Regions from separate parts of the Metasolibacillus sp. FSL K6-0083 genome, predicted to be linked through region 2. Evidence: riboswitches for the same ligand, from Rfam matches in the RefSeq annotation. Region 2 holds a riboswitch; each other region holds the start of a gene.
What was found. Region 2 has a riboswitch for S-adenosylmethionine ahead of MHB51_RS16695 (cyclase family protein). Riboswitches for the same ligand answer to the same signal wherever they lie in the genome.

Region 1 (7,650 bases), 1.4 Mb from region 2:
TGCTCGATTAAATAATCTGCCATTTGTTTTGTCCATGTAGCTGTTTTTTGATTTGAAGAACGGCTTGCATAATAACCTTCCATCGTTGCATCATATTCTTCTAATAATGCATCATACTTAGCCTCGTCATAGGCATTTTCATGAAGTACTGCAGGAACAGGCAAGCGTGGTTTTGTTTCATTGCGCTTTGTCGGAGTACCAATCGTCAGTGCAAATAACGGAAATACACTTTTAGGTAAGTTGAAAAGTTCGCTAATTTCAGCAGGGTTATTACGTGCTCCGCCGATATAGCAAATGCCGTAGCCCTTCGCCTCTGCCGCAACAACAAAATTTTGTGCAAATAAAGATACATCGACTACACCAACAAGTAAATTTTCTGCAGAATCTGTAACGATATCTACACCGTGTTTTTGACCCGCGGCTTGAAGACGCTTAAAGTCAACACAAAATAAGAATGATGCACCCGCTGTTAGAAATTGAAATTCATTTTTTGATAATTCGCCGAGCTTTTGCTTTTTATTTTCATCCGTAACCCAAATAACGCTATATGCTTGCACAAAATGTGAACTTGCTGCCATTTGTGCTGTTTCGATTAAATCCATTACCGTTTCGCGCGGAATTTGTTCCCCTGTATATTTACGCACGGATGCGTGATTGCGTAAAAGTTCTCTAGTATCCATTTTCATCCTCCTAATGACCTGTATTCGTATATTATTTTATACTAATTGAGTTTAATTTCATAATTCCAATCCCTTCGTTATCAAGGGTTTCAAATAAATAAAAATGAGGCACCCCCAAAAAATTCGGTATAATGGTAGCGACTAAACAACCCACCGAAAGGAATGATGCCTCATGACTATTATAAAACAAATTAGCCTTTTTGACATCCAAGAATTATTTGATATGGAAGGCTCGCACCGATTTGATGCGATTTTCTCTACTTTCGATGTACAACCAATCTTTCATCTCTTTTCAAAAAAGACGTTACCTGGTGCTTCACGTGAATGTAACTATGGTGAGATGATTCAATCACTCATCATTCGTATTATAGAACATATTCCAACAGTAAAGGACTTAGTAAAATGTTTTAGGATATTCGAAAATATACCTATCCGCACGTGGTTCAGACCTATGGAAAAGGCTTTATAAAGAACGTACTGCAGTGGAACGCCTATTTAAAACAATACTTTCAATTAAACAACGTCCGTCATCGAACCGGTAGAAGGACAAAGTTGCATTTCAATCTCGTGATGTTTATTTATAATGCCTGCAAGTTAGTAGTAGATTGTATCAACGTGCAATTAAACAAGTTGCAAGCAGCTGCATAATTTTTAAAAACGTAAGTTTTCACACTGGATCAGTCTAAGCTCCTGAAAAAATCGATTTATGAAATTGATTCACTTTAGATTGATATTAAATGAGGGGGCGTCCAAAAAGCCGTGCATAGCCGGCATTTTGGACGCTGATGATGGTGTTTTGGCAAAATGTTTGCTTCTATAAAATAGAGAGGGTTTTCTTTGAAAATGCTAGACACACAGGGTTTAGCGGTGTTTTTCAAAAATGAAAGAGAAGAAGCAAAAATCCCCCTTTTAATGCGAGTTCTATAGAAAATGATCTTTTTAGACAGCTCCTCATACTTACCATAACCAATATCTAGCTCCTTGTGCAACAATGAATCTATCAAGCCAAGTTTCAAAATTCATAGGTAATCTTTGAATATCGCCTACTTGTACATAGATTAAATAATCCTCTTCTCCATTCACCACTTTTTGCGAGTCAATGAACATGTAGTCGCCATATCCTCGATAAGCACCAATCATAACCCAACTTTTATCATATGCACCTTGATAATATATATTTGTTTTATATTCATCTATATAATTTTGCATTTCATGAATGGTATAGATTTCAAAGTAATCCATACCAAGACCTTCATTATTAAATAATTTCGCTCCATTACTGTGTTGTAGAAACGAACACAGGGCTTCTGGTAAAATATGATGTGGGTTTTTTAAAGAAAATTCTTGTAGTTCTTGGTTTGATATGGGACTATTCCAATCGAATGTTACATTATTTAAGATTTCTCCATTTTCCAATTGTACAGTTAGACGGTTCTCTTGCTCTAACCTTTTCATTAATGATGTTAAAGTTAATTCAATAGACATGTTAAATTCACCTAATTTCTAATAAGCTGTCCACCAAGGGGATACAACACTTCTATGGAATGAATATGGTAGTGGAATTAAATTACTATAATCTTTATTTCCCCCCCATTTACACGGTCTAATATGATGGATTTCATAGTTGTTAGTCCAATTTAAAGCCCCATAATTATTATCATACCATGTTCTGTATCAAAACTTACCTTATAAGTTAGTTACAGGGTTATAATGATTTTAAAGATTATATATCAATATAGGAAATGCGCTGTGTATTACTTTTATTGGGGATTTTTTCATTTCTTTCGCCATTGTAAATTCGGTAGTTCAATTAAGAAAAGGAAAATGCAAGATTTTTCTTAACAAGTTACATTTTGAGAGGGCTGGTTACAATTTTAGCTATGTCGGCGGAGAAACAGTTTCATTAAGAAGTTCTTGTACTCATGAAAATTTAAAATACATAGATAAAATAAGAAGCGTAAAAATTAAAAAATAATAGTTGACTTCTTGGTTTACAATGCTTTATACTCAATCACAACGATGGAACATGAATCAAATACTCTTATCAAGAGTGGCGGAGGGACTAGGCCCTGTGATGCCCGGCAACCGGTAAGCGACGAGCTTACAAAGGTGCTAATTCCTACAGATTCGGATTGGGATCTGAAAGATAAGGGGAGGAAAACTTGCTCATTTGCGAACCCTCTTCTTAGGAAGAGGGTTTTTTGTTTTTCTACCCTCCTCAAAAATCCACTAGCCATCGAAAACATTTTAGGAGGAATCTCATGTCAACACTTAGACCAGAAACATTATTATTACACGGTGGGCAAAAACCCGATCCAGTAACAGGGGCAATTGCCGTACCGATTTATCGCACGACTGCTTATGCATTTAACGATACTGCTCATGCGCAGCGCTTATTTGCATTAGAAGAAGCGGGAAATATTTATTCACGTATTATGAACCCAACTGTCGGGGCATTTGAAGAGCGAGTTGCTTTATTGGAGAAAGGAACAGCGGCAGTAGCGCTTTCTTCAGGAATGGCAGCTATCTCATTTTCTATTTTGAACATTGCAGGTGCAGGGGACCATATCGTATCGGCGGGCTCCTTGTACGGCGGTACTTATAATTTATTTGCTACAACTTTGCCACGTTACGGTATTACGACAACATTTGTAGACGAGAGTGACCCAGAAAATTTCCGAGCGGCAATTAACGAAAATACAAAAGCAATTTTTGCAGAAACAATCGGTAATCCAAGCTTAAATGTGCTAGATATTGAAGCGGTTGCTAAAATCGCACATGAGCATGGTATCCCACTAATCCTTGATAATACATTCCCATCACCATATGGCTCTAATCCAATCGAATTCGGGGCGGATGTTGTCATTCATTCGGCAACAAAATGGATTGGTGGGCATGGCACAACAATCGGTGGTATTGTTGTCGATGCAGGGAAATTTGACTGGACACAGGGGAAATTCCCAGGCTTCACAGAGCCTGATACAACATATCACGGCATCCGCTATGGAGTTGATACGGCAACTGCGGCATTCGCTACAAAATTGCGCGTGCAATTGCTGCGAGATTTCGGGCCAACATTAAGTGCAGACTCAGCATTCAACTTTTTACAAGGGTTAGAAACGCTTCATTTGCGTGTAGTAAGACATAATGAAAATGCTGAAAAAGTAGCCGCTCATTTGCGCAACCACCCATTCGTGGAATATGTAAACTATAACGGCTTTGAAGATACTGTATCGCATTCATTGGCGAAAAAGTATTTGAAAAATGGTTTTGGCTCTATCATCACTTTCGGTATTAAAGGTGGTAGAGAGGCTGGGCGAACTGTTATTGATAGTGTTAAACTCTTCTCGCATGTAGCAAATGTGGGCGATGCACGCTCGCTTATTATTCACCCAGCATCTACAACACATCAACAATTGTCAGCAGAAGAACTTAAAATCGCTGGTGTATCAGAAGAGCTCATTCGCTTATCAATCGGCTTAGAAGCAGTGGAAGATATAGTAGCAGATTTGGACCAAGCGTTAGCATTAGCAGCAAAAAACGCTTAACCTATAGACAAACGCTTGAATACTCATTTGTATAAAGTATCTATATGGTTTTGTTAGATTGTTGCTAAAAATAGGCTGTAGACTGCATCATTTCGCAGTCGCAGCCCCCCTAGCAAAATTAAAAACTCAATACCTAGTATTTTTATAAGAATTATTGACTTCTTGATTTTTCTCAATTATAATAAAACCAATCTACTTGCAGGGAATTAAAATTCTATCAATCTCCAACGGATGTTACAGGATGTGGCGATTTTAAGTAAACTTCCACCGAAAATATTGGAGAAATCTGGGTGGTAGTAAACCGAAGCGTAATTGATAAAATAGGATAAATCAAAGGAGTGTTGAATATGGGACGTACATATAGTGCGCAAAACATAGCATCTTATATTGTGTATGAATTAAATGAGACATACACCTTCATCAATTCACAAGCAATTCAATTATTATTAGCAAATGTTGAAATGATGTGGATGAAAGTGTTTGGGCATAGTGCGTTTTCAGAATCAACATATGATTTATTAAATGGGTACATTGTAAAGGAAGTATATGATGCGTATATCGAGTATGGAAATGACCACATTAAATTGCCAGCGAAAGAATGGTTTTTACGCTATGGGGAGTTTCAGCTTGTTCACCGCACATATGCAGTGCCTGCATTTACAGCATTAGAGGAAAAGATTATGCAATCCATTTTGGAAAACTATCGCCGTCGACAATTAACAGAAGTTAGTTGAAATCTTCCTTATTATAATAGAAGAAATTCCCCCATTTCTTTTATTGATATATAACCTACGGGGCTGTCTTGAAAGTCATTTCTTTCTTGGCAGCCCCATTTCTATATTATTTGAATGTTTGGTGACCTCTCTGAAAAAACAAATGTCTGTTTAGGGTAGAATTTTCTTGTAATATCATAAGTATTGAGCTAGAATCACTATATATAACGAGAACGATATAACAAATAAGTCGTGGTTTTTTGCAGAAAATATATAAAATACACAATTTGATTTTGTAAAAAGCCTAAGATTCACTTGATTAGTTGTGAAAGGAAATTTGGAGGCGAAGGTATAGTGTCAAAAGTGAAGGCAGCCATTCTCGGTTTTGGAACCGTGGGGCAAGGAATTTATCATATACTAAAGGAAAGGCAGCAGGAGCTCCAACAGAAATTAGGGGTGGAGCTCGAGGTTGTAAAAATATTAGTTACTGATGCGAGTAAAGAACGTGTAGCTAACACAATGCATTTGATGACGGAAAGTATAGAGGACGTATTGGCAGAGCCTGGATTACAAGTTGTTTTCGAAGCGATTGTAAATGAGGAGCCAGCGTTTTCCTATTTAAGGCGCGCAGTCGAGCATAGATGCCACGTCATTACGGCCAATAAGGTGATGTTTGCAAAGCGTGGGCAGGAGCTTGAGCAACTTGCTAAGGAGCATGGTGTATATGTAGGGTATGAAGCCTCTGTAGCTGGTGGCGTACCTGTTATTAAGACATTAAAAAATGTGCTGTTAGTAAATGATGCCGAACGAATTCAAGGTATTTTAAATGGAACAACGAACTATATTTTAACGAAAATGCGTATAGAAAATGTATCCTTTGAGGAAGCTTTAAAGGAGGCACAACGACTTGGCTATGCAGAAGCCGATCCATACAATGATGTGTCGGGGCAGGATGCCTTCAAAAAGTTAATGATTTTATCTAGCTTGGCATTTGGTGAACAGCCTAATTGGTCGGAGGTAGAAGTAATCGGTGTTGATGCAATTTCCCAAGCAGATGTGCAGGAGGCACAGGCGAAAGGGCTACGTTATCGTCATGTTGCGGAAATAGAACGCTTTGCAGACGGAAAAATCGTTGGTAAAGTAATACCGTTATTAGTGAACAAAGAGCATCCGTTATACGCTATTGATGATGTTAATAACGCTGTGGCTGTTGATACAAATTATATTGGGACAATTACACTTGTTGGACCTGGAGCGGGAATGTATCCAACTGCAAGTGTGATGGTAGAGGATTATGCAGAAATAATGACAAAAAGTGTAAGTCAAGTTATCCCGATTTAAGTAAGGGGCGGTGTTGTCTACAAAGGCAGCACCGCCTTTCTTTTAGTATAGAAATTCTCCACTTTAATTCTGGGGGTTGGGCACCCTTTAGTCTTCATCCTTCACATCAATATCTTCGGGGATGGGGGTATTACGCCAAATATCAATTTCCTCTTTGATACGCTCGATTTGCTCGTGGTATGCCTCGAACTGTCCACTGTTGATTAAAAATTGCTCACCATCATGCACGGCTTTAATGTGCCCATTGTGAATATAATATAAAATTTGTTCTTCTGGCATATTTAAGTCTAAGGCTGTTTGAGCTACAGTTTTATACATAAACGACATTCCCTTTCCATTTCTTCAGAAAATCTTAAGATTTACGTTAAGCAATACTTCATTTTTATCCTTTATTATAACATTATAAGAGTTTGCAGCGAGGTGAATGATATGACGAAGTTAACGATACTAGTCGTGGATGATGACCAAGATATCCGAGATGGTATAGAAATTTATTTAAAAAATGATGGCTATCAAGTTTTGAAGGCTGGCGATGGTGTAGAGGCGTTAGAAATGCTGTCACAGCATGAGGTACATTTGATTGTTTTAGATATAATGATGCCGAATATGGATGGTATTACGGCGACATTTAAAATCCGAGCTGAACGAAATATCCCAATTATTATGCTTAGTGCGAAGGCTGAGGATACGGATAAGATTCATGGTTTGTCTGTTGGGGCGGATGATTATATTACAAAGCCCTTCCATCCTTTAGAGTTAATGGCTCGGGTAAAGTCGCAGCTACGTCGTTATGTCGAGCTAGGAACATTTCAAAATAGCGCAGCGCAAATTGAAGGGCTAGAGTTAGATATAGCAGGTCGACAAGTTTTGAAGGACGGAGAGCCTATAAAGCTGACGCCAATTGAATATAAAATAACAGAACTATTGTTAAAAAATGCTGGTCGTGTTTTTTCCATTCAAGAAATTTACGAAATGGTTTGGAACGAAGAGGCGTATAATGCTGAAAATATTGTCGCAGTACACATCCGAAAAATCCGCGAAAAAATTGAAACAGATCCGAAAAATCCACATTATTTAAAGGTTGTTTGGGGACTTGGCTACAAAATGGAAAAGTAATATTGCACTGGTATGTACGCTAATTAGTGCAGTTGCTAGTCTAATTGGTCTTATTTATATCGGGATGTTTCTATGGGCGACAAGAGCGGATTTAATCAATACATTGCAGTTATTACGAAAGCTTTTTTAGGAGGAAACGAAATGAAGAAGGGAAGAGGCGCCCTAACGCTACTGCTCATTTTTTGGACCATATTTTCGTTATTTTCCTTTTTGGGAAATGCGAATACGATTATCGGTAAATCATTTATTACT
Region 2 (7,650 bases):
TTATTGCAAAGGAACAATTAGAGAAAATTGAACAGCTAGTAATAAAAAATTGTGGGATGCTGCAAACGATTATTGATTCTGTAAATGTTACTTATAGCATTCAAACTAAGCCAGCTTATGGAGAGGGGGATGCTTATGATTAAAAAGTATTTCCCTCTCGTAATCATAGTATTATTAGGTTGCTATGCAATTTTCGACTTTTTATTAAAAGAAGATATGCTGGAAGCTGAAGTATCGAGTGAACAAGAAATCTTGGATGAGCCTTCTAAAGATACATCTGATGATTTGGCTGAAGCTAGCTTTATAGAATCTAGCCAAACTACACCCAAAATTGAAGTTGCCCCAAGCTTTGAATTATCAGATTTGACTGGGGCAACTGTTAATCTTTCCGACTTCAAAGGAAAAATCGTGATTTTAAACTTCTGGGCCAGTTGGTGTCCGCCATGTAGGGAAGAAATGCCGCATATGCAAAGTTTTTATGAAAAAAATAAAGAGAATGACATAGAAATAATTGCTGTTAACCTTACGAATCTTGATTCGGGACAACAAGCGATTGAACAATTTGTGCAAGATTATGGATTAACATTTCCTGTATTACTAGACGAGAAAGGGAATGTCGGGATAATGTACGAAATTATGACGATACCGACGAGCTATATTTTAGATGCTGAAGGACGAATTTTCCAAAAAATAATTGGCTCAATGGATGAACAAATAATGGATGATATAGTTAATGCAATTCGAATGTACGACCAAGAACACGGGGAATAGAAATTACCCCGTGTTTTCCTTTTTGAGGGGCTTTCATCAAATTTTCATATTTATATATTAACGTATAGGCTGGAGGTGACAAATGGCTATCTTTGTAAAGCTTATTTCTATAGCTACTATTTTCTTTAGCGTTGTTGCAGGTCTAATTCTTTATTATTGGCTAAGTTCATCTAATAAAGAGGAAAAGAAACAACAACCGGAGGAAGTTATTAATTTTTTAATGAATTTTATTATTTTTATGTGGATAGGAAAAATAATAATGAATTTCCCACTTTTTATAAAAGACCCTCTTGCTGTTTTGGCCTATCCAGCTGATTCAACTTCGTTTTATTTTGCAATTATAGGAAGCATTTTACGATTAGTTTATCAACGAAAAAAGATACAGCTTCCAATTTTTATAGCTGCCCTGCTTCCTGTTATTTTAGCCGCATCATTTATGTTTGAGTTTATTCAATTTTTGCAGGATAGCAATTTATACTCTTTAGTAAATATGATTTTTTATATGTTTCTCTTAAGCATTTTTTATTACTTAAATGAACGTATGCCAGCGTTAATTTTATTTTTAATTCTTTTAATGAGTTGGTTTGTTGGAACAATGATGATGTTCTTTACACAGCCATACGTATTGTTCTTAGGGTATTTATTATCTTTGCCGTTTATTTTAATATTCTTTTTATTCAATGTTGGTGTACTGATTTATATCCAAATAAAGAGGTGACGAAATGATTATAGAGACAGATACAGTCCTTTTAATAGGAATTTTTTTAGCATTTGGGGCGGGGGCCATTTCTTTTTTATCACCATGTGTATTACCTTTATTTCCTGCCTATTTATCCTACATTACAGGAATTAGTGTGATGGAAATTCAAGCAGAACAAACCGCTGCCATTCGAAAAAAACTATTAAGCCATTCTGTTATTTTTTTAATTGGAATTGGCGTTGTTTTTATTAGTTTAGGTGCCAGTGCTTCTTATTTAGGACAGTGGTTACAACAGTTATTCGTAGGAAATATTGCGTTACTTATACAGCGACTTGCTGGGATATTTATAATCTTTATGGGGTTAGTCGTTACGGGATGGTTAACAATACCAACCTTCATGAAGGAAAGAAGACTCCACTATACAAAAAAATCAACGAGCTATTTAGGGACATTCTTTGTTGGATTAGGTTTTGCAGCAGGCTGGACACCCTGCATCGGTCCGATTTTCGCATCGATTTTGCTGTTAGCTGCAACAAATCCAAGTCATGGTCTTCTCTATACGTTTATGTATGTAATTGGTTTTGCAGTGCCGTTTATTGTTTTAACATTTTTCATCGGTTCATCCAAATGGATTGTAGGCAAAACGGGAATCATTATGAAAGTGGGAGGGATTATGATGGTTCTCATGGGCATCCTTTTATTCTTCGGGCTAATGCCTCGTTTAAGCGCTTTTTTATTAAGGTTAATTGATGGAACATGGCTATCTAATTTAGGATAGGAGGGAGCATATAGTAGTGAAAAAAGTAGTATTAAGCTTATTTTTAATTGCAATGGTTGGTTATGCATTAGTTGAATACATATCAACTCATTCTAGTCGAGTAAGTACAAATACACCTGTTATTTCTTCTAATACTGATATGGAAATTACAGAGACAAATGATGTAGGTATTAGACGTGGGAATATTGCGCCTGATTTTACGTTGGAAACACTGGAAGGTGAGACTCTTTCACTTTCAGAATTCAAGGGGAAAAAGGTATTCCTAAATTTTTGGGCTACTTGGTGTCCACCTTGTCGAGCAGAGATGCCAGATATACAAAAATTTTCTGAAGACGAGGATGTGCTCGTTTTCGCTATTAATTTAACGCATACAGAAGATACTTTAATAACTGTTAATAATTTCATTCAAGATAAAGGGTTCACTTCTCCAGTTTTAATTGATAAAAATGGAGAAGTCGCTGAACTGTTTCGGGTTCAGGCCTATCCGACATCTTATATGATTGATTCAAACGGGAGAATTCAGTACGTGGCATTAGGTGCACTGAATTACGATTTGATGGTTAAAGAGTTTAGGAAGTTAAAGTAATTGGGGGTGTCATTTTGAAGCAAAAGATTTTAGTAGTTGAAGATGACCAAATGATTCGTAATTTAATTAAGATTTATTTACAAAAAGAAGGATATGAAGTGGTGGAAGCAACGGATGGAGAAATGGCGAAGCGTGTATTTCTAACTGAGCATCCATGCTTAATTATTTTGGATTTAATGCTTCCAAAAATCAGTGGAGAACAATTATGTGAGTGGATTAAAGAGCAAGAAAGAAATGAAGTATCTATTATTATGTTAAGCGCAAAAGTACAAACTGCTGATAAAATTCATGGGCTTCGATTAGGTGCAGATGGTTATATGACAAAGCCGTTTGACCCAGAAGAATTACTTGCTCATGTAGAAGCGATATTAAGGAGGACAGGTCAATTTTGCCAAAAAATTTCATACGGTGGTTTATGCATTAAACCAAGAAAGGGGGAGGTTGTTTTATATAATCAAAAAATTCACCTAACAAAACACGAATTTCAATTATTGTATTATTTTATGGAGAATCCAAACATTGTCATACCGCGTGAAAACTTGTTGGAGCACTTATATCCACATCTTGAAAAAGAGGTGATGGAAAGAACAATTGATGCACATATAAAAAAACTTCGCGAAAAGATTGAAGAGAATTCTAGTAAGCCAAAAAGGATTCAAACAGTTCGTGGAATGGGGTATAAATTTGTTACGGAATAAACTGACGTTGTTTTTGCCAAAGAAGTTTTTATGGCGCTTAACTTTAGCGAATAGTTTCATAATCACTGCTTTTATTCTAGATAGGTTCAAGCAATGGAAATATTTGTTTTTACATAGTAGTAATATATAGGGTACAAAGGAATGATTATCTCGAGAGATAATAGGAGTATTTTATATAAAATATGCCGAATTTAGCATATGGAAAGGCATAAAGGGGAATTTGTCCAATTATTGTAGGAGCGATAATTTATCCTTTATCTAAAAAGCACCATAAGAGTAAGAGGAATAAATTAAAAAATTAATTCATATAAAACTTGTAGGATAAGAAGGGATATGCTACAATAAAAAATAATTTCATAGCTTATCAAGAGAGATTGAGGGATTTGGCCCGATGACGTCTCAGCAACCAGCTACATGTAGTATGGTGCTAATTCCAATAGGCGATAGCCTTAAAGATGAGCGTAAACGATTAATAGGAATCGAAGCTCTCTTTGTAAAAAGGGGGCTTTTTTATTTTAAAGAAAGCAGGGATGTACAATGACAAATGATTTACTACAGGCAATTGAAGTATTAAAGGGGAAGAAATGGGTGGATTTAACACATACATTCGGGCCAGATTCCCCTCATTTTTTCATGTTTGAGGATGCGAAGTTTGAAACGCTGTTTTCACATGATGAAGGTTTTTTTGCGCAGCAATTTTCATTCCCAGGTCAATATGGTACACATATTGACCCACCGATTCATTTCGTGTGTGATACACGCTACTTAGATGAGTTAGATTTGAAGGAGCTTGTGCTACCACTCGTTGTTATTGATATGTCAAAGGAAGCGAAGGAGGATAATGATTTCACTTTAAGTGTACAGGATATTTTAGCGTTCGAGGCTGAGCATGGTGAAATTGAAGCAGGTACATTTGTTGCCTTGCGCACAGATTGGAGTAAGCGCTGGCCGGATAAAGAAGCATTTAATAACAAAGATAAGGAAGGGAATAATCATATTCCAGGCTGGGGTTTAGAGGCACTACAGTTTTTATTTAAAGAGCGTAAAGTGAGTGCTGTTGGACATGAAACATTTGATACTGATTCTGCTGCAGATTTCCTCAGAAATGGTAAGCTTGAGGGAGAATATTTTGTACTTGAGCAAGATACGTATCAAATCGAGCTATTAACCAATTTAGATCAGCTTCCAGCAAAGGGAGCCGTTATTTTTAATATCGTACCAAAGCCGGAAAAAGCATCTGGCTTCCCAGTGCGCTCATTTGCAATTTTACCTTAAATAAGGGGGGAGGGCTAAGGAGTTGTCCGAAAAGTCCATTTTGTTTTGACACCGCATTGAAATCAGTGTTTTCATCGCTTCCCTTTTACTGAAGGAGTACACTGCTAAGGCCCATGTTCATCCCATTTTTAAAAGAGGCGTTTTCTATTTATATGAATCAGCATTTTGTGAAACATCATCGCTACTGTCCAAAATGCCGGCTATGCACGGCTTTTTGGACAGCCCCACGCTACCTCTCCTTTTTAAGAATGCACACGTAAAATAGTAATTCTTCTTGAAATAGCCGTTATTTTTTCTCGTTTAGAGTGGCTATAAATTCTTTTGTTGTGTTGTAAATGTATTGGATTTCTTTAGTGGAAAGCCCCTTTAATAGCTCTTGCTGATAATATATCAACGTTTCCTTTGTTTCAATATCTGGTGATTTCGCTACATCCCCAAAATTGAAAAGTTCGTGTAAGTCAATTTCTAAAGCATTAAGTATATTTTCTAAAGTGCTAATTGTTAAATTAGCAACTCCTCGTTCTATTTCAGAAATACGTGGTCGTGTTATACCCGCCCTCTCACCTAATTGCTCCTGAGTAAGGTTTTTACGTTTTCGATAGCGTTTTATTTGAGTTCCCAGTAAAATATTCAGTTTGGACATAGTGTTCACCTCTCCTAGTACTAAGATTAGTGAACTTGTACCAGAAAATATGTACTAATATAGTGTCCTTAATAATGTTATGTATACTATAATAGTTCATTTATGGTGAAAGGGTATTTTAATGATTAGTTTTTAGCAAAAAGTAAGATTTATTTAGTCGATTAATAAGACTTATAAACGAGAAAATTACGATAAAATCATTTTCCATTTGTAATTTTAACTGCTATTAGTAAAGTTATTTGCGACGAGTAACCGCAGGAGTATATTATTTTTATACCGATAGCTACAGAAATCTCCCACTTCTATAAGTGACAAGATGAATGCAAGCATTAGACTTGTTTCAGTGGCTGTTCAAACACCTGCTGATAATGAGGAGCTAAGTACGTCCCGTAACAAGAACTAAGTGTCTAACATCGTGTAGGTCTAAGCGCCAGTGGATGTTACAGATTTTGAAGGGAGCTTTGCATGATGCAGGTCAGTTAGCCGCTAGTGCATGTCGTGATGGTTTTAATTCAACTTCCTTGAAATAATCTGGGAGAGAGGCGTAATTGATAATAGCAAGAAATGGCTTGAAAATCCATGTTTGCAATCTTTTATAACGGCATATGATTTTCTAAACGTTAGCTCTTTCCATAAAAACAAAAAGTGTCTGAAAAGCAGTGCGTTCGCATGTTTTTCAGACACCTTTCTATAACTATGGGAGATTAAGACTTTTTGAAATTTCATTTGCTTCGTGGACGGCACGAACACCGGCAGACATAACTTTGTCTCGAGTAAAACGGAAGCCTGGTCCAGCGATTGAAAGAAAGGCAATCATATTGCCTTCAGAGTCGAGAATGGGCGTGGAGATGCCATTTTCATTTTCATCGAGTTCGCCAAAGGTTGTTCCGAAGCCGCGTTCACGAATGATTTGCAGCTCTTTTTTGAGCTCCTGTGGGTCTGTCATTGTAAAGGGTGTCACTTGTTTTAATGGTTTTTCTAAGTAAATATTTAATTCTTCTTCTGACCAACTGCTTAAAAATAACTTTCCATTAGAAGAAGAGTGTAGTGGTGACATTTCATTTACATAATCTGCAATACGAATACTATGGGATGGATTAATTTGTTCAACCGTCAGTATTTGTGATGACTTAGGAACACCTAACAAGACAGATTCTTGGAAGAAATCACGTAATCGCTCCATACTAGGTAATGCACGACGAATTAAATGACTATAATTATCCGTGTTTGCCGCTAATCGAATGATTTCATAGCCTATTTGATAGCCTTTCGTTAAAGGGTCTCTTTCGATTAAGTTATGGCTTTCTAGTGTTGATAGCATGCGCCAAACTGTAGTACGATTCATGCCTGTTGCACTAACTAAATCTGCTAATTGAATAGGAGAACGATTATTTGCAATAATTTTTAGTAAAGAAATTGCTCGATCCACTGCCTGTACTGTAGGGCCTTCGATTTTATTCATACGATTATTCATAACAAATTTGCTTCCCACCTTTTATTTCATAGTAGTGAAGGTGATTGACTCTCATCAAGTGTTAAAGCCTTTAATAATTGATCAAAAGAAATCGTATCAATTTTTGTATTCGTATCATCATAAATAGTAAACTCTTTTTTACCTGTTTCTACAAACCTTGCGAAAACGTCTTTAACAGAAGTATTTATATGGAATCCATCTTCGAAAAATACGGAGCTTAACTCACTACTGCTCGAATAATTTATTATATCACATAAGCGAAGAAGATTCATACGTCGGTAAATATCGCGATCGCCAACTAATTTTTTGACAAATTCAGTTCGGGGATTTGTAATGATTTCATACGGTGTATCGAATTGTACAATTTCCCCTTTTTCCATAATAATGATTCGGTCTGCTAATCTGATTGCTTCATCTACATCATGAGTGACAAATAGAATCGTTTGCTTCAATTGACGCTGAATTTTATGCAGTTCATCTTGCAGGCTAGTTCGTGTAATCGCATCAATTGCTCCAAATGGCTCATCCATTAGTAAAATCGAAGGATTAGCGGCCATTGCGCGGGCAATACCTACACGTTGCTGCTGACCTCCCGAAAGCTGGTTTGGATAGCGCTTTCTAAATTGATTAGGGTCGAGATGAACTAATATTAAAAGCTCATCTACCCGTTTCGTTATTGCTTCTTGTTCCCATTTTAATAATTGTGGGACAACTGAAATATTTTG
Region 3 (7,650 bases), 280 kb from region 2:
CATAACGATTAAAATCGCAATGACGTTTACCCAAACCATTAATCCTAATCCAACATCCCCCATAGCCCATGCTAAATCTGAAGTACGTACTGTACCTAAAAAGGCTGCAATTAAAATGGCGAATTTAGCAATCCATATACCAATTTTCTCCGCTGTTCCAGAGAATAAATAAGCAACGTTTGTCTCAGCAATGTAATAATAAGCCATTATTGTTGTAAAGGCGAAGAAGAATAATGCAATCGCTACGAATGGTGCACCAAAGCCTGGAATAGCGCTTTCTACAGCATGTTGTGTATAAGTAGCCCCTTCTTTAATTGATTGTGCGTATGAAATTTGAGCGTCACCTGTATAATTATTTTGACCAAACTCACCCGTGTAAATCGTCGGGTAAATTTCATATTCTGCTGATTCATGCTGAACAACGATTTTATCCCCTTTTTCATCATGGACATTGTACATACCTGTAAATAAAATCATAAACGCTGTTGCTGAACAAACTAATAATGTATCAATATAAACAGATGCTGCCTGTACAATCCCTTGCTTAGCAGGATGAGATACTTCTGCTGCTGCTGCAGGGTGAGCACCTGTACCTTGACCAGCCTCATTTGAGTAAATACCACGTTTAACTCCCCAAGCAATAGCCGAACCTACGATTCCGCCAAAAATTTCTTGAGCACCAAATGCACTTGAGAAAATTAAACCGATAACTGTTGGTATTTCTGAAAAATTCATCACAATAATGATAAATGCCATAATCATATAAGCGGCAGCCATAAATGGTACGATAACTTGTGCCGCATTCGCAATTGATTTAACCCCACCAATAATAATTGTGCCTAATAAAACGATAATAATAACACCAGTAATCCAAGGTGCTAAACCAAAGGCATTTTCTACCGCACCTGAAATCGCATTAGATTGCACACCAGGCATTAAAAATAACATTGCAATTACTGCTATAACTGCAAATAATACACCAAACCATTTTTGTCCTGTACCTTTTTCAATATAGTAGGCAGGACCACCGCGGTATTCTGTTTCTTTTTCTTCTTTATAAATTTGCGCCAAAGTAGATTCAACATAAGCTGTTGCGGCACCAATAAAGGCAATAGCCCACATCCAAAATACAGCACCAGGTCCCCCCATACCAATCGCAGTTGCTGTACCTGCGATATTACCTGTACCTACGCGTCCTGATAAAGCAATAGACATCGCTTGGAATGATGAAATACCCTTATCAGATTTCTCCCCTTTGAACATCAACACAAACATGTCTTTAATAAGGCGTACTTGTAAAAAACGAGTAATAATCGAGAAAAATAGTCCAACTAGCAAAATAGCATAAATAAACCATGGTCCCCACAAAACATCATTTAAAAAACCTACAACTGACTCCATCAAAATCCCCCTTTGAAACAATGTATTATTTTGAAATTTACTATATTACATATACATTTTTTATGCAATACATTTTTTAAAAGATTCTAAATATTTCGTGTCCCAAAATTCTGAAAAGTTAGATTCCATAAGCCTTTAAGCCAAAAAAAGTATACTAGAAATACATCTAGCATACTCAATTTTCATCTATTAAATATTTTAATAAAGCGTTTCCAATGCCTATTTTTCAAATAAAGTCAACATTGTATGTAAAGTATTTTCACATGACACAACCCGCAAAATTTATTATCAAATAAATATTTTATTCTAGTATTTTTACATCGTTAAATTATATAGCCTAACGAGCGCAACACATTATTCATAAAATCTTTTGTGTATAAATATACTTCTTCTCTTTCCATTTCAAAATATAAACTGTGCTGACAATCCGACCATTCTTTATATTGAAAATGAGTTAATGGTTGTTGTAATAACCAATTTTTTGATACTTGTATATCGGTAATTGAATCCCTTTCTCCCGTCATCATTAAAATAGGTAAATTCGGAAATTTCACTTCTACATTTTTTAAACGCTTCAGTAGCTGTTGCAAATCTTTATACCACTTTACTGTAACAGTTGTATTATGAGGAACATCATCCTTTAGCTCCTCATATACCTCATAATTTCGAGACATCCGTTGCATCGTAATATCATGCTGAAGCTTGACACTAGAAGTCAACGCACTAATACTTGTTAATGCATTTGACATTTTACCAGGCTGTAGCTTGAGCTGTAGCCAAGGCGACACAAATATGGCGCCTGCACATTCTAATTTCTTTTTTTGTAAAACATTCATTAATACTGTTGCACCTAAACCATTCCCTATAACAAATACAGGTAAGTTTTCAGATAACCCTATTTCTACCAACTGTTTTACATAGTCCTCATATTTAAAAAAATCCTCATCATGGTAGCCTCTATTCTGTGCCTGTTCTCCATGGCCTGGCAAATCTCCCATTACAACGTGAAATCCTGCACTACGCAGCTTTTCAATGAGCCAAGCATACCAGCGATGATGCTCATATGCACTATGGACAATTGCCACAACTGCCTTTGGCTGCCCATCAGCCTCCCATTTCCACATTGCAATCCCTCCTACATTCTAAAACTTAAATTTATTGTTATCCTACTGTCGCTCATTATATACATTTATCCTATATTAACACTGAAGATTCATTATATCTTTTATTACGATTGCTACAATAGATTCTTCTATTATAATCGGTTTTTTAAGCATTGTTTAAATTTTATTTTCTATTTTTCTCTACTTTTGATACGATGGTTGCATAGTGTGTATAAAGAAAGGAAGCGTTTTTATTATGATTTACCCATATAAAGGGATACTACCCAAAATTGATTCCTCTGCATTTATTGCAGATTTCGCTACGATAACAGGCGACGTTACAATTGGAGAGGAATCGACAATATGGTTTAATACAGTTATTCGTGGTGATGTAGCAGCAACAATTATTGGCAAACGAGTTAGTATACAAGATTTGAGCTGCATACACCAAAGTCCAAATAACCCTGTAATTATTGAAGATGAAGTAACGGTTGGTCATCAGGTGACATTGCATGGCTGTACCATTCGCAAACGAGCACTAATCGGCATGGGCTCAATCATTCTTGATGGAGCTGAAATTGGAGAAGGTGCGTTTATTGGTGCGGGCAGTCTCGTTCCCCCAGGTAAAAAAATACCACCAAATATGCTCGCAATGGGGCGTCCCGCAAAGGTCGTACGCGAAGTAAATGCAGAGGATCGTGAAGACATGGATCGCATTATTCGTGAATATGTAGAAAAAGGCCAATATTATAAATCATTGCAAACAAATATGTAAAGGGACTTTACATATTTGTTTGCAACGAGGATAGTAACAATTTATTGTTACTACCGCAGGAGCACACCCTCCCTTGCGACGAGGATGTTGACTATTCATTGTCAACACCACAGGAGCACTCACTTCATTTGCTTCTGCATCTGGCACCTTGCTATCGCTATAAATAAGATTTGTTACTACACTTCCGCTCTGAATCTATATAAAAAAAAGAGCTGTCTGAAAGCAGCGCGTCTGCCTGCTTTCGGACAACCCCTTCACTATTATTTCACTAATAATGCTGCTTTTTCCTTTAATACGTCTGCTTTATCTGTTTGCTCCCAAGGTACATTCAAATCTGTACGACCGAAATGTCCATAAGCTGCAGTTTGTTTAAAGATTGGTCGGCGTAAATCTAACATTTTAATAATACCTGCTGGGCGTAAATCAAAGAGCTCACGGACCCATTCTACAATTTGAGAAGATGGCACTGTTCCTGTACCAAATGTATCTACAGCAATTGATACAGGCTGTGCCACACCGATTGCATAAGCAAGCTGTACTTCTGCACGGTCTGCTAAACCAGCAGCAACGATATTTTTTGCCACATAACGCGCTGCGTAAGCCGCAGAGCGGTCTACTTTTGTCGCATCCTTACCTGAGAATGCCCCACCACCATGTCGCGCATAGCCTCCGTAAGTATCCACAATGATTTTGCGACCTGTTAAACCGGCATCGCCCTTTGGTCCACCGATAACAAAGCGACCTGTCGGATTAATAAAATATTTTGTTGCTTCATCTAATAGCTCAGCTGGTACAACTGGTGCAATTACAACACGCTTTAAATCTGCTTGAATTTGCCCCAATGTTACTTCTTCATCATGCTGTGTTGAAATAACAATTGTATCTACACGTACTGGTACATTATTTTCATCGTACTCAACCGTTACTTGTGTTTTTCCATCTGGACGTAAATATTTTAATTCATCTGATTTTCGCACTTCTGTTAAACGGCGCGCTAGCTTATGCGCCAAGCTAATTGGTAGCGGCATTAGCTCTGGTGTTTCGTTACATGCATACCCAAACATTAATCCTTGGTCACCTGCACCAATTGCTTCAATCGCCTCGTCTGACATTGAGCCTTCACGTGCCTCAAGAGCTTGGTCTACGCCTTGTGCAATATCAGGTGATTGTTCGCCAATTGCTACAAGCACTGCTAAGTTTTCAGCATCGAAGCCATATTTACCACGCGTATAGCCAATCTCTGCTACAGTGTCACGTACAATTCCTTTAATATCTACATAAGTAGAAGTCGTAATTTCTCCTGCCACTAGTACTAGTCCTGTCGTTACCGTTGTTTCACATGCTACACGAGCATTTGGATCTTCAGCTAAAATGGCGTCCAAAATTGCATCTGAGATTTGGTCGCAAATTTTATCTGGATGTCCTTCGGTAACACTTTCAGATGTAAATAGTCTACGATTTGTCATTTTGTTTCCTCCTATAGTTCCTGCGAATATGATACGGTACTCCTTACCCATGTCAAGCTTTTAAGGCGATGCTTTAATATAATAGAAGAGTATTTCATCCATTCTTTATCAAACTTCGCCGCTTCGGCTTTTACAGACAGTTAATGATTCACTACACTTTTGTGCATCAATCGTTTTCATAATGGCTGCCCATGAATATGGAATCAACTCAAACCATTACCGCCTCTTAACATAAGGTTTTTGAAAGGTATAGTCATAAAGAAAAGTTTTATCATCGTCTTAAGTTTAAGGCTGTCTTGCTGTTTAAGCATTTATCTATATAATAGTAAGCGTTGCGAATCGTTTCAAGCGCAGTGCTAGACAGCTAGTTTATCAACTAGGTTTTTCAATGACGAACTTTTTTAGGCAATAAAAAAACCTTTCACTCATAAGCATGAGAGAAAGGATTGTATTTTCGTTCCCTTTCACTCTTATCGTTCAAGGAGAAAGCTCCTTGCATCAGGTTGGCACCAACGCATGATGTGAAAAGTCATGCAGGTTGCCGGGCTTCATAGGGCCTGACCCTCCACCAGCTCGGGATAAGAGTATCCGTTCAATTTCATATAATACATAATTTTTTTTGCGCTGTCAAATACTATACACATCCATTCATTTTTTCCGATTTACCGACTAAAAATTTCATAAATTTCTCTCGAATTAGTATAGACTATTTCATTTAATGTGTTATACTTTTTGTAGTTAAAAGAAATGAATTCCCACCAAACTTGGGAATATTATAAATAAAAGGATGGTTTTAAGCGATGAATTCAGTAGAAATTGCAAACGAACTGAAAGATTTATTAAACGGTACAAATATTCATGTTCAACTTTCTGTTCCACAGTTAGTAGAAAAAGCAACATCTCGTGGAGAAGCAATTCTAACTGTTGACGGTGCATTACGTGCTGAAACAGGCAAATATACTGGTCGTTCTCCTAAAGATAAATATACAGTAGAAGAAGAAAGCACGAAAGATAAAATTGACTGGGGAAAAGTAAACCGTCCGATTTCTTCTGAAGTGTTTGAAAAACTATATGTAAAGGTAGTTAATTATTTAAAAGAACGCGACGAGCTTTTCGTATTTAATGGTTTTGCTGGTGCAGATAAAGATTCACAAATCGGTATTAAAGTTATTAATGAATATGCATGGCATAATTTATTCTGCCATCAATTATTTATCCGCCCAACTGCCGAAGAGCTTGCTACACATACAACAGACTTTACAATTGTTTCTGCACCAAACTTTAAAGCAGATCCAACTGTTGATGGAACAAATTCAGAAACATTCATTATTGTTTCATTAGAAAAGAAAGTGATTTTAATCGGTGGTACAGAATACGCTGGTGAAATGAAAAAATCTATTTTCAGCATTATGAATTATTTATTACCAGAGCAAGATATTTTATCAATGCACTGCTCAGCAAACGTTGGTGAAGCGGGCGATGTCGCTTTATTCTTCGGCTTATCTGGTACAGGCAAAACGACTTTATCAGCAGATAGCGACCGTAAATTAATCGGTGATGACGAACACGGCTGGTCAGACAATGGCGTTTTCAATATTGAAGGTGGTTGCTATGCAAAAACAATTAACCTTTCAAAAGAAAAAGAACCTGAAATTTATAATGCGATTCGCTTCGGCTCTGTATTAGAAAACGTTATTGTAGATGAAAATACACGTATTTGCAACTATGACGACGGTTCGTTAACAGAAAATACGCGCGTAGCTTACCCGATTGAGTATATTGAAAATATCGCAAAGCCCTCTGTAGCGGGACACCCACAAACAATCGTGTTCTTAACTGCAGATGCATTTGGTGTATTACCTCCAATCTCAAAATTAACAAAGGAGCAAGCGATGTATCATTTCCTAAGCGGCTTCACATCGAAGTTAGCAGGTACAGAACGTGGCGTAACAGAGCCAGAACCAGTATTCTCAACATGCTTCGGTTCTCCATTCCTACCGCTTCCTGCAACAGTTTATGCAGAAATGTTAGGTAAGAAAATTGATGAGCACGGCTCACAAGTATTTTTAGTAAACACTGGTTGGACTGGTGGCGAATATGGCGTAGGTAGCCGTATGAAGCTCTCTTACACACGCGCAATGGTGCGTGCTGCTATCGAAGGTAAACTAAGTGATGTTGAAACAACACAAGATGCAGTATTCGGCTTACACATTCCAACAGCAATTGAAGGTGTACCGTCGGAAGTATTAAACCCTCGCGATGCTTGGGCTGATAAAAATGCTTATGATACAAAAGCTAAGCATTTAGCAGGTCTTTTCAATGACAACTTCCAAAAATTCGAGAATGTTTCGGAAGATATTTCAAAACAAGGCGGTCCATTAGTTTAATATACTAGTAAAAGAGACGTCTGAAAAAGCGTGTGAAAGCACTGCTTTTCAGACGTTTTTTTTATTAAAACAATAAAAATATAAATCGATTTAAAAGGTTGTCAACACTAAATTTAATGCTTTTTCGTAAAATACTCGTTTAATTTTATTAAAATTTGACTATCCTCTCCTTATAAGTATTGGAGGAGATGGAACATGGAACATTCAGATACACAGACACACTCCCCTTCTAAGCTTTCACCTAATGCCCATCAGAAACCACTATTTACTTCATTACAACATACGATTGATACAATACAACAGACTGTTGGTTATAGTGATGATGTGATGGTGCGACAACTTTTTATCGGAGAATCAACTAAACAATCTTTAGCTATTGTTTATATAGATGGCTTAGTTAATAAAGCAGATATCACAAATACATTGTTGGAGCCCATCATGGGATTATTAACAGACCAAATTGAAGAAAATATTGAAAAAACAACTGATTTTTTAAAGCAATACTGCTTAACGATTGG
Region 4 (7,650 bases), 450 kb from region 2:
TATCACTTTGTAAATAGCCTGTTACAAGCTCATGTAACTCAACTGCACGGCTATCACCTTCAGCTAAAAATTTGTCGACATTGCCCTTTAAGCCAAGATGATGTCCTATCAATGTACGCAAATTTACGTAAGGCTGTAGATGTGCGACAGAATAATTACGCTTAATGCGACGCGTCAAGTCCTTTGGTACAAATACGGACGCGTCCTCCACCGTGCGAACCAACTTCTTTGGTAGCTCTGGCTTTGGCTTAGCAGCGCGCTTTTCATCTGCCTCCATACGCTTATCACGCGCATCGCGAATTTCCTCTAAAAGCCCTTTGCGCTCCTCTTTATTCATTAATCGATTGGCAAAGTCTAAGCCCTGCATTGCATCCTTTGAATAAATAACAGGTCCGTCATATTCTGCGGCAATTTTCGTTTCAGTAAAGCGACGTGATAATGCAGCACCACCTACTAAAATTGGTATATCAATGCCAGCTCCTTTGAAGTCCTGTGCAGTTAATACCATTTGCTGAGCAGATTTTACAAGTAAGCCTGATAAACCAACAAAATCTGGCTGCTCTTTGCGAATTGCTTCAATTAATTCAGATGGTGTCACTTTAATCCCTAGGTCAACTACTTTATAGCCATTATTGCTTAAAATAATATCAACGAGGTTTTTCCCGATATCATGCACATCACCTTTTACCGTTGCTAAAACTAATTTCCCTTTGCTTGCAGATTCATCGTTCTTTTCCATGAATTGCTCTAAATGGGCAACCGCAGCCTTCATCACCCCTGCTGATTGCAGTACCTCTGCTACAATTAATTGGTTATCATTAAAGAGGCGACCTACTTCTGCCATGCCGTCCATTAAAGGTCCATTAATAATATCTAACGGTGTTTCGAAAATTTCCATTGCGGCATCTAAATCAGCAATTAAGCCTTCCTTCGTACCCTCTAAAATATAATAAGCTAAGCGACCTTCCACTGTTTTTGGAATATCTGCCTCTGTTTTTTCCTTTTTCTTATCGCGATAAAAATCAGTAAAGACCGCAAGTGTTTCATCATTCGTATTGAAAATTAAATCATTCGCTAGCTTAATTTCATTTTCAGGAATTGATGCATATCGCTCCAGTTTTTCAGTGTTAACAATTGCATAATCAAGACCAGCCTGCGTACAGTGATATAAATAAACTGCATTTAATACTTCACGTCCAACAGGAGGTAAACCAAAGGAAACATTACTTACCCCTAGCACTGTTAAGACGCCTGGTAATTTTTCTTTAATCAGACGAATACCCTCAATCGTTTCCTCAGCGGCTCCGATATACTGCTCGTCTCCTGTACCAACAGGGAACATTAATGGATCAAAAATAATATCCTCTGGTGAAAGGCCCCACTTTTCAGTTAACAGCTTATAAGAACGCACCGCCACTTCCAATTTACGCTCACGTGTTACAGCCATTCCTCGCTCATCAATAGTACCGACTACGAGGGAAGCCCCATATTTTTTCACAAGCGGCATTACTGCATCAAAGCGTTCTTCTCCATCCTCTAAGTTAATGGAGTTGATAATCGCTTTCCCTTGCGAAAACTTCAGCGCTTCCTCCATTACCTTCTCATCTGTCGAGTCAATTACAAGAGGCACTTTTATTTTCTTCACTACCTCTTGCATAAAGTCACGCATATCCGCTACCTCATCACGGTCAGGGTTGGCCAAGCAAATATCAATTACATGCGCCCCGCTTTTTACTTGTGCACGTGCAATTTCTGCGGCCTCCTCAAATTTCCCATCAATGATTAAATTTTTAAATTTACGTGAACCAATAACGTTTGTACGCTCGCCGATAAATAATGGACGCATTGACTCGTCGTATTGCAATGGCTCAATGCCTGACACAGCATGTCCTCCGATAGATTGCTGAGGCTGACGTGGTGGGTGACCATCTACCGCCTCGCGAATTGCTGCGATATGTGCAGGTGTCGTACCACAGCAACCACCGACAATATTTAACCAGCCCTTCTCCGCAAAGCCTTGCAGCTTTTTCGATAATGATTCAGGTGTTTCATGATAGCAGCCATTTTCATCAGGCAAGCCTGCATTCGGATAACAGCTTACATAGCTTGTGCTTAACTCTGATAATGAGCGAATATGGTCTGTCATAAACTCTGGCCCTGTTGCGCAATTCAGACCAACTGATAATGGCTTCACATGCTCAATTGAAATATAAAAAGCTTCAATTGATTGTCCTGCAAGCGTTGTACCCATCGGCTCAATTGTTCCAGAAATCATAATCGGGAGCTCTTTTTGTAGTTCCTTAAACGCGCGATTTATACCGATTGTTGCGGCCTTTACGTTGAGCATATCTTGGCTCGTTTCTAATAAAATTAAATCTGCTCCTGCTTCGATAAGTGCATGTGCCTGTACATAAAAATTTTCTTCTAGCTCATCGAAGGTAATACCACCTGTAACCGATAATGTTTTCGTCGTTGGGCCGATTGCACCTGCTACGAAGCGTGGCCACTCAGGTGTAGAAAGTTTTTCTGCTTCCTCTTTGGCAATTTCCACAGCACGTTTATTAATTTCAGTTGCCTTATGCCCTAAATCATATTCATTTAATACGAGGGGCGTACCACCAAATGTATTCGTACTAATGATATCTGCCCCTGCTTCTAAATAAGCACGGTGTATTTTGTGCAAAACATCCGGACGTGTTAGAACAAGATTTTCGTTACAGCCATCTAACTCCTCGCCCCCAAAATCATCATATGTTAAATTTTCATTTTGCAGCATTGTGCCCATTGCGCCATCAATTATTAAAATGCGCTTTGCTAATTGTTCCTCAATCGGATGATTAAACATTTGTTTTAACTCCTTTTTGTGCATCTACTTGTTTCACATAATCCATTAATTGCAGTGTCATATCATAGCGTAAAAACGGTGTAATTAAGTAAATACCGTTGAAGTATTCACAGGCTGTATCAAGTAATTCCTGCGCAATCGCCACACCTTCAGCGGTTGCTCTCGCCTTTTCATCACCGCAAGCTTCCATACGCGCTAGCGCTTCATCAGATAATTTAATCCCCGGTACCTCATGATGTAAAAACTCCGCACTCTTAAAGCTCGTTAATGGCATAATACCAATATAAATTGGCGCTTCTAAATGCTTTGTCGCCTCGTATATTTCAATAATTTTTTCCTTCGTGTAAACAGGCTGTGAAATAAAGTAATCCGCCCCATGCTCGATTTTTTTCTCTAAACGGCTTACCGCACGGTCCAACACCCGCACATTCGGATTAAAAGCTGCCGCGACAGAAAAATTAGCCTGTTTACGCAATGGCTTCCCTGAGAAAGAAATTCCTTCGTTTAACTGTTTAATCAACGAAATGAGCTCCATTGATGATACGTCATAAACGCTTGTTGCCCCGGGGAAATCCCCAACTTTTGTCGGGTCACCTGTCACCGCTAAAATATCGTGCAAGCCAAGTGCATCTAAGCCCATCAAATGCGATTGTAGCCCGATTAAATTGCGGTCACGACATGTCAAATGGGGCAAAGCACGAACCCCGTGCTGCAATTTTAAAATAGAGGCCATCGCAATATTGCTAATACGCGGTGAAGCAAGGGAATTATCGGCCATCATCACTACATCTGCCCCAGCTTCATAGAGCTCCTTTGCCCCCTTAATAAAACCATCAATTTCTAAATGACGTGGCGTATCCAATTCAACAATAACCGAACGTTCGCGCTTTACTTTTATATGTAAAGGCTCCTCGACAGGCGGCTCTGGCACACGCACAAACTCTATACTAACAGGTTTTATTTCTTTTTCGGTCAAAGGTGTGACACCTGCTAAACGCTTCTTCACTGCCTCCACATGCTTTGGCGTCGTACCACAGCAACCACCAATTAATCGAACGCCTTGACCAACTAACTCTACAGCCGCACGTGCAAAATAATCTGCCTCCGACTCATACACAACGCGCCCATCCTCTACATCTAGTAGAGAAGCATTTGGATAAGCAGAAAGAAAGGCGCGCTCTGGCAATTGCACTGTTTCCATCGCTTGAATGGAGTGATACGGTCCTAAGCGACAGTTCATACCGACAACATCTGCTCCAAGTGCATCAAGCTGTGTCAACGCATCATTCAAACGCATTCCGTTTTGTAGGATACCCGGCTCATGCATCGATAATTGGGCAATAAGCACTTTATCAGTTAATTGGCGTAGCATATTAACAGTCGCTGCTAATTCCTCAAAGTCATAGTACGTTTCAAGCAGCAATCCATCTACCCCACCTGCTAACAAACTTTGCGCTTGCTCTTGAACCGCCACTAAAATCTCCTCTAATGTCGCGTCACTTTTTCGAATACCGCGCACACCACCAATCGTACCAAGCACAAATTGCTCACCTGCACCAACAGCCGCCTTCGCTAGCTTCACGGCTGCCTCATTAAATTCCTGCACTCGGTCCTCATAGCCATAACGCGCTAATTTAATAGCGTTTGCCCCGTACGTATTCGTTTGAATAACATCTGCTCCAGCAGCAATATATTCACTATGAATCTTTTCTACAATTTCAGGTCTTGTAATATTCATTTCCTCATGACAATAATCCAATCCATATGAATAAAGCAGCGTACCAATTGCACCGTCCGCCGTTAATACTCTAGTTTGTAATGCTTCACGTAGCCCCATTTTATATCCTCACTTTCCTAATTGCACCTTGATTCTAGATTTTCATCTACTCAAGGCTATAGTTTTGTATATTTGCAAAAATCAAAAAAGCCTTCTCTAAATGTATATTTAAAGAAGGCTCTACTTGTTCACGTCGTTCCTTCTCATCTGTCGGTATAACACCTGCTGGATTTAGCACCTGACATCATTGTTGGTTGCTGAAGCTTCATTGGGCCAGTCCCTCTGCTTCTCTCGATAAGAAATTTTGAATATTTATTAAATTCTTATTGTTCATTATAGAGTAGTGTATCGCATTTGAGAAGTGTTTTTTACGAAACATACGAAATATCCTACTATATCGCTATCTATTCTTGCTTATTCTAGCAATTACCTTCGCTGCTGTATCGCGTCCGTTTTGAATACATGCGCCGATACCTACACCATAATAAGAGCAGCCTGCTAGCAGCATGTTTGGGTAATGTTCTGCCATTTCCTTCTCTACCGCTTTTAGGGCATCTCGATGTGCCAGGTCATAGCGTGGCATTTTATCAATCCACTTTGTAATATTTACTACGCTCGGCTTGTCATCAATATTTAAGCTCAGCTTAATATCCTGTAGAGCAATTTCCGTTAGTTGCTCATCTGACATAGCTGCAAGCTCCTCATAGCGGGGATTGCTATCTTTATAAAATAAACGTACTAGTAAATTGCCGTTCTCTGATGTATGTGCCCATTTACGACTCGTCCAAGTAGATGCATTACATTGCAAGTCGCTATTATGCGAAACAATAAAGCCCGTTCCATCCGCAGGTAAAACAGAGTCTGACACATTAAATCCAGCATAGAGTGTAAGAGCAGAGCCATTTGTAAATTGTTTTAAATGATGTGTCAACTGCTCATTTGTTAACAATTGCTTCACTGTTTCATTCGGTACTGCTAAAACAGCTATATCCGCAGCAATCATTTGTCCAGTATCTAGCATAATTTTATAATGCCCGTCATCCCTCGCAACCGATGTCACTGCTACCCCTTTCATAAACTCCACCTGTGGTAAGCTTTCTTCTATGCGATAAATAAAAGCTGACATCCCCCGTTGGAACGAAATAAACTTTTTATCTGCTGCTTTTTCAAATTGTTCGCGATGCGCTTTAAAGCCAGCCATAATACTACCGTAATTATTTTTATAATCTACTAAATAAGGCAAGGTCGAGGCAATTGACAATTCATATAAATTACCTGAATAAACCCCTGCTAAGACGGGCGCAATTTGCTTTTTAACGATGCCTTCACCTAAAAAATATTCCAAAAACTCACCAATAGAGCTATCCTTTGTAAAACGGTCATTTGCAATCTCCGCATCTTGTAAAACGCGCTGTTTTTCATCATCTGTCAATAATGTACTAGCCATTAAAGACTCCTCGCTCATCGGAATACCAAATGTAGAGCCCGCTGGAATAGCATGTAACTCATTATTTGTATGAATATATGAGATTCCTGTCGCATTATAAACAAGCTCATCCTCAAACTGCACTTCACGTACTAAATCAAGCACTCCCGGATGGCGTGCCACAATTGAATCCGCACCTGTTTCCATAATGAACTCATCGATTTGCTGAGAGCGAATTTTTCCACCTAATTCCTGATTTCCTTCTATAAGAACAAGCCTCGCATCGATATTTTGCTCCTGCACCTGTCGTGCCAAGTAATGCATTGTAGAAAGCCCTGTAATACCGCCACCAATAACTACAATCGTTTTCATTGTTGTCTCTCCTTGCTAAACGTCAATTTCTCTTATTTTTAGTATAGCTGTTTTTACGTTAAATTTCAGATTCGTTCTGTGACAAAAATGATAAGTTTAGCCGGAAATCCATAATTCCCCTGACTATCCAGTATTTGCGCCCGCAAACTATAAAATTCACCAGATTCATTGCTGATTTTGCCTGCAAATATGCTTGATTTGCCCATAAATTTTCCCAATGTAGCTAAGCAAAAAAGCCGATTCGTCACACAAATTGTGGAACCAATCGACCTTTTAACAATAATTAACTTTTACACAAGCTCTTTCGCAACTGTTGCTAGCGAATCGACGGAGTGTGAGACCTCATTAAATGCAGCTCCTAAATCATCGATGACTTGTCCAATAGTATGGACTTCTCGTCCTACTAGACTATTTTTTTGCTGTTGCTCTTCCATTGCTACTAAAATTTGTGTAAATCTCTGCGCAGTTTCTGACAGACTTTGCTCGCCTAAAGCAACTGCGGATTGAATGCGCTGCATAGATGACAAAAGCTTTTCCGTCTGAATATTAGAGCTTTGTAAAAGAGTCGCAACATTCTTAGTAGATAGCTTCGTTTGCTCCGACAAATTTCGCACTTCGCCCGCTACAACGCTAAAGCCTTTTCCCGCCTCACCTGCACGTGCAGCCTCTATTGCAGCGTTTAAAGAAAGCAAATTAGTTTGATCTGCTATGCTAGTTACAATCGCTATGATGCCTTCCATTTCCCTAGAAATCGTGACTAACTCATGAATATCTAGCGCAATTTCATCGACGGATTGAATAATTTTCTCCATTTGCTGCAGTGACCGGTTAATTTGATCATTCCCATCATTAGCACAACTCGTTGCATTACTAGATATTTGCAATGCTTGCTCAGCATAATTCACAACCCCCTCAGATTGCTCATGTAGCTGGCTAACAGCAGCCGAAGTTTGATCTGCAACAGCTACCAAATTTTCTGTAGCCTCTACAATTTGGCAGCTTATATATTCTTTTTGCTCCTCATGTTTAATCTTAGTTTGCTGAACTACGTTTTCAAACTCCTCTAACACAATTTGCTGTTCAAAATTTAATATTTTTGAAACTGCCCGCAATGTAGCAAATTGGTCTTTTGGATGTTCAATCTCTTGTTCTACAATTTCCATTAAATTAATAAATAAGTTTTGAAATGCGCCTATATAGTACTTTGTCGGCAAACCGATATGCACATGT

Region 1: linked by a shared signal. The riboswitch ahead of MHB51_RS10040 (O-acetylhomoserine aminocarboxypropyltransferase/cysteine synthase family protein) and the one ahead of MHB51_RS16695 (cyclase family protein) in region 2 are both predicted to bind S-adenosylmethionine.
Region 3: linked by a shared signal. The riboswitch ahead of metK (methionine adenosyltransferase) and the one ahead of MHB51_RS16695 (cyclase family protein) in region 2 are both predicted to bind S-adenosylmethionine.
Region 4: linked by a shared signal. The riboswitch ahead of MHB51_RS14670 (bifunctional homocysteine S-methyltransferase/methylenetetrahydrofolate reductase) and the one ahead of MHB51_RS16695 (cyclase family protein) in region 2 are both predicted to bind S-adenosylmethionine.

The regions. Positions count from the first base shown of each region.
Region 1 is NZ_CP152046.1:2,158,314-2,165,963, reverse strand. It holds gene nfsA (oxygen-insensitive NADPH nitroreductase) at 1-680, opposite strand, end outside; gene MHB51_RS10055 (hypothetical protein) at 853-1,149, shown strand; partial or broken gene MHB51_RS10050 (IS5/IS1182 family transposase) at 1,115-1,328, shown strand; gene MHB51_RS10045 (SMI1/KNR4 family protein) at 1,638-2,165, opposite strand; SAM riboswitch class I at 2,719-2,833, shown strand; gene MHB51_RS10040 (O-acetylhomoserine aminocarboxypropyltransferase/cysteine synthase family protein) at 2,942-4,228, shown strand; gene MHB51_RS10035 (hypothetical protein) at 4,576-4,962, shown strand; gene MHB51_RS10030 (homoserine dehydrogenase) at 5,296-6,282, shown strand; gene MHB51_RS10025 (DNA-binding protein) at 6,370-6,600, opposite strand; gene MHB51_RS10020 (response regulator transcription factor) at 6,712-7,398, shown strand; gene MHB51_RS10015 (hypothetical protein) at 7,376-7,528, shown strand; gene MHB51_RS10010 (HAMP domain-containing sensor histidine kinase) at 7,609-7,650, shown strand, end outside.
Region 2 is NZ_CP152046.1:3,563,928-3,571,577, forward strand. It holds gene MHB51_RS16665 (OsmC family protein) at 1-143, shown strand, start outside; gene MHB51_RS16670 (TlpA disulfide reductase family protein) at 136-771, shown strand; gene MHB51_RS16675 (hypothetical protein) at 854-1,489, shown strand; gene MHB51_RS16680 (cytochrome c biogenesis protein CcdA) at 1,494-2,249, shown strand; gene MHB51_RS16685 (TlpA disulfide reductase family protein) at 2,266-2,835, shown strand; gene MHB51_RS16690 (response regulator transcription factor) at 2,850-3,533, shown strand; SAM riboswitch class I at 3,892-3,995, shown strand; gene MHB51_RS16695 (cyclase family protein) at 4,071-4,808, shown strand; gene MHB51_RS16700 (helix-turn-helix transcriptional regulator) at 5,095-5,451, opposite strand; gene MHB51_RS16705 (IclR family transcriptional regulator) at 6,146-6,925, opposite strand; gene MHB51_RS16710 (ABC transporter ATP-binding protein) at 6,952-7,650, opposite strand, start outside.
Region 3 is NZ_CP152046.1:28,984-36,633, reverse strand. It holds gene MHB51_RS00170 (alanine/glycine:cation symporter family protein) at 1-1,401, opposite strand, end outside; gene MHB51_RS00165 (alpha/beta hydrolase) at 1,725-2,525, opposite strand; gene MHB51_RS00160 (gamma carbonic anhydrase family protein) at 2,761-3,279, shown strand; gene metK (methionine adenosyltransferase) at 3,540-4,745, opposite strand; SAM riboswitch class I at 5,213-5,330, opposite strand; gene pckA (phosphoenolpyruvate carboxykinase (ATP)) at 5,546-7,132, shown strand; gene MHB51_RS00145 (spore germination protein) at 7,328-7,650, shown strand, end outside.
Region 4 is NZ_CP152046.1:3,114,941-3,122,590, reverse strand. It holds gene metH (methionine synthase) at 1-2,845, opposite strand, end outside; gene MHB51_RS14670 (bifunctional homocysteine S-methyltransferase/methylenetetrahydrofolate reductase) at 2,838-4,682, opposite strand; SAM riboswitch class I at 4,823-4,923, opposite strand; gene hemG (protoporphyrinogen oxidase) at 5,023-6,420, opposite strand; gene MHB51_RS14660 (hypothetical protein) at 6,486-6,626, opposite strand; gene MHB51_RS14655 (globin-coupled sensor protein) at 6,711-7,650, opposite strand, start outside.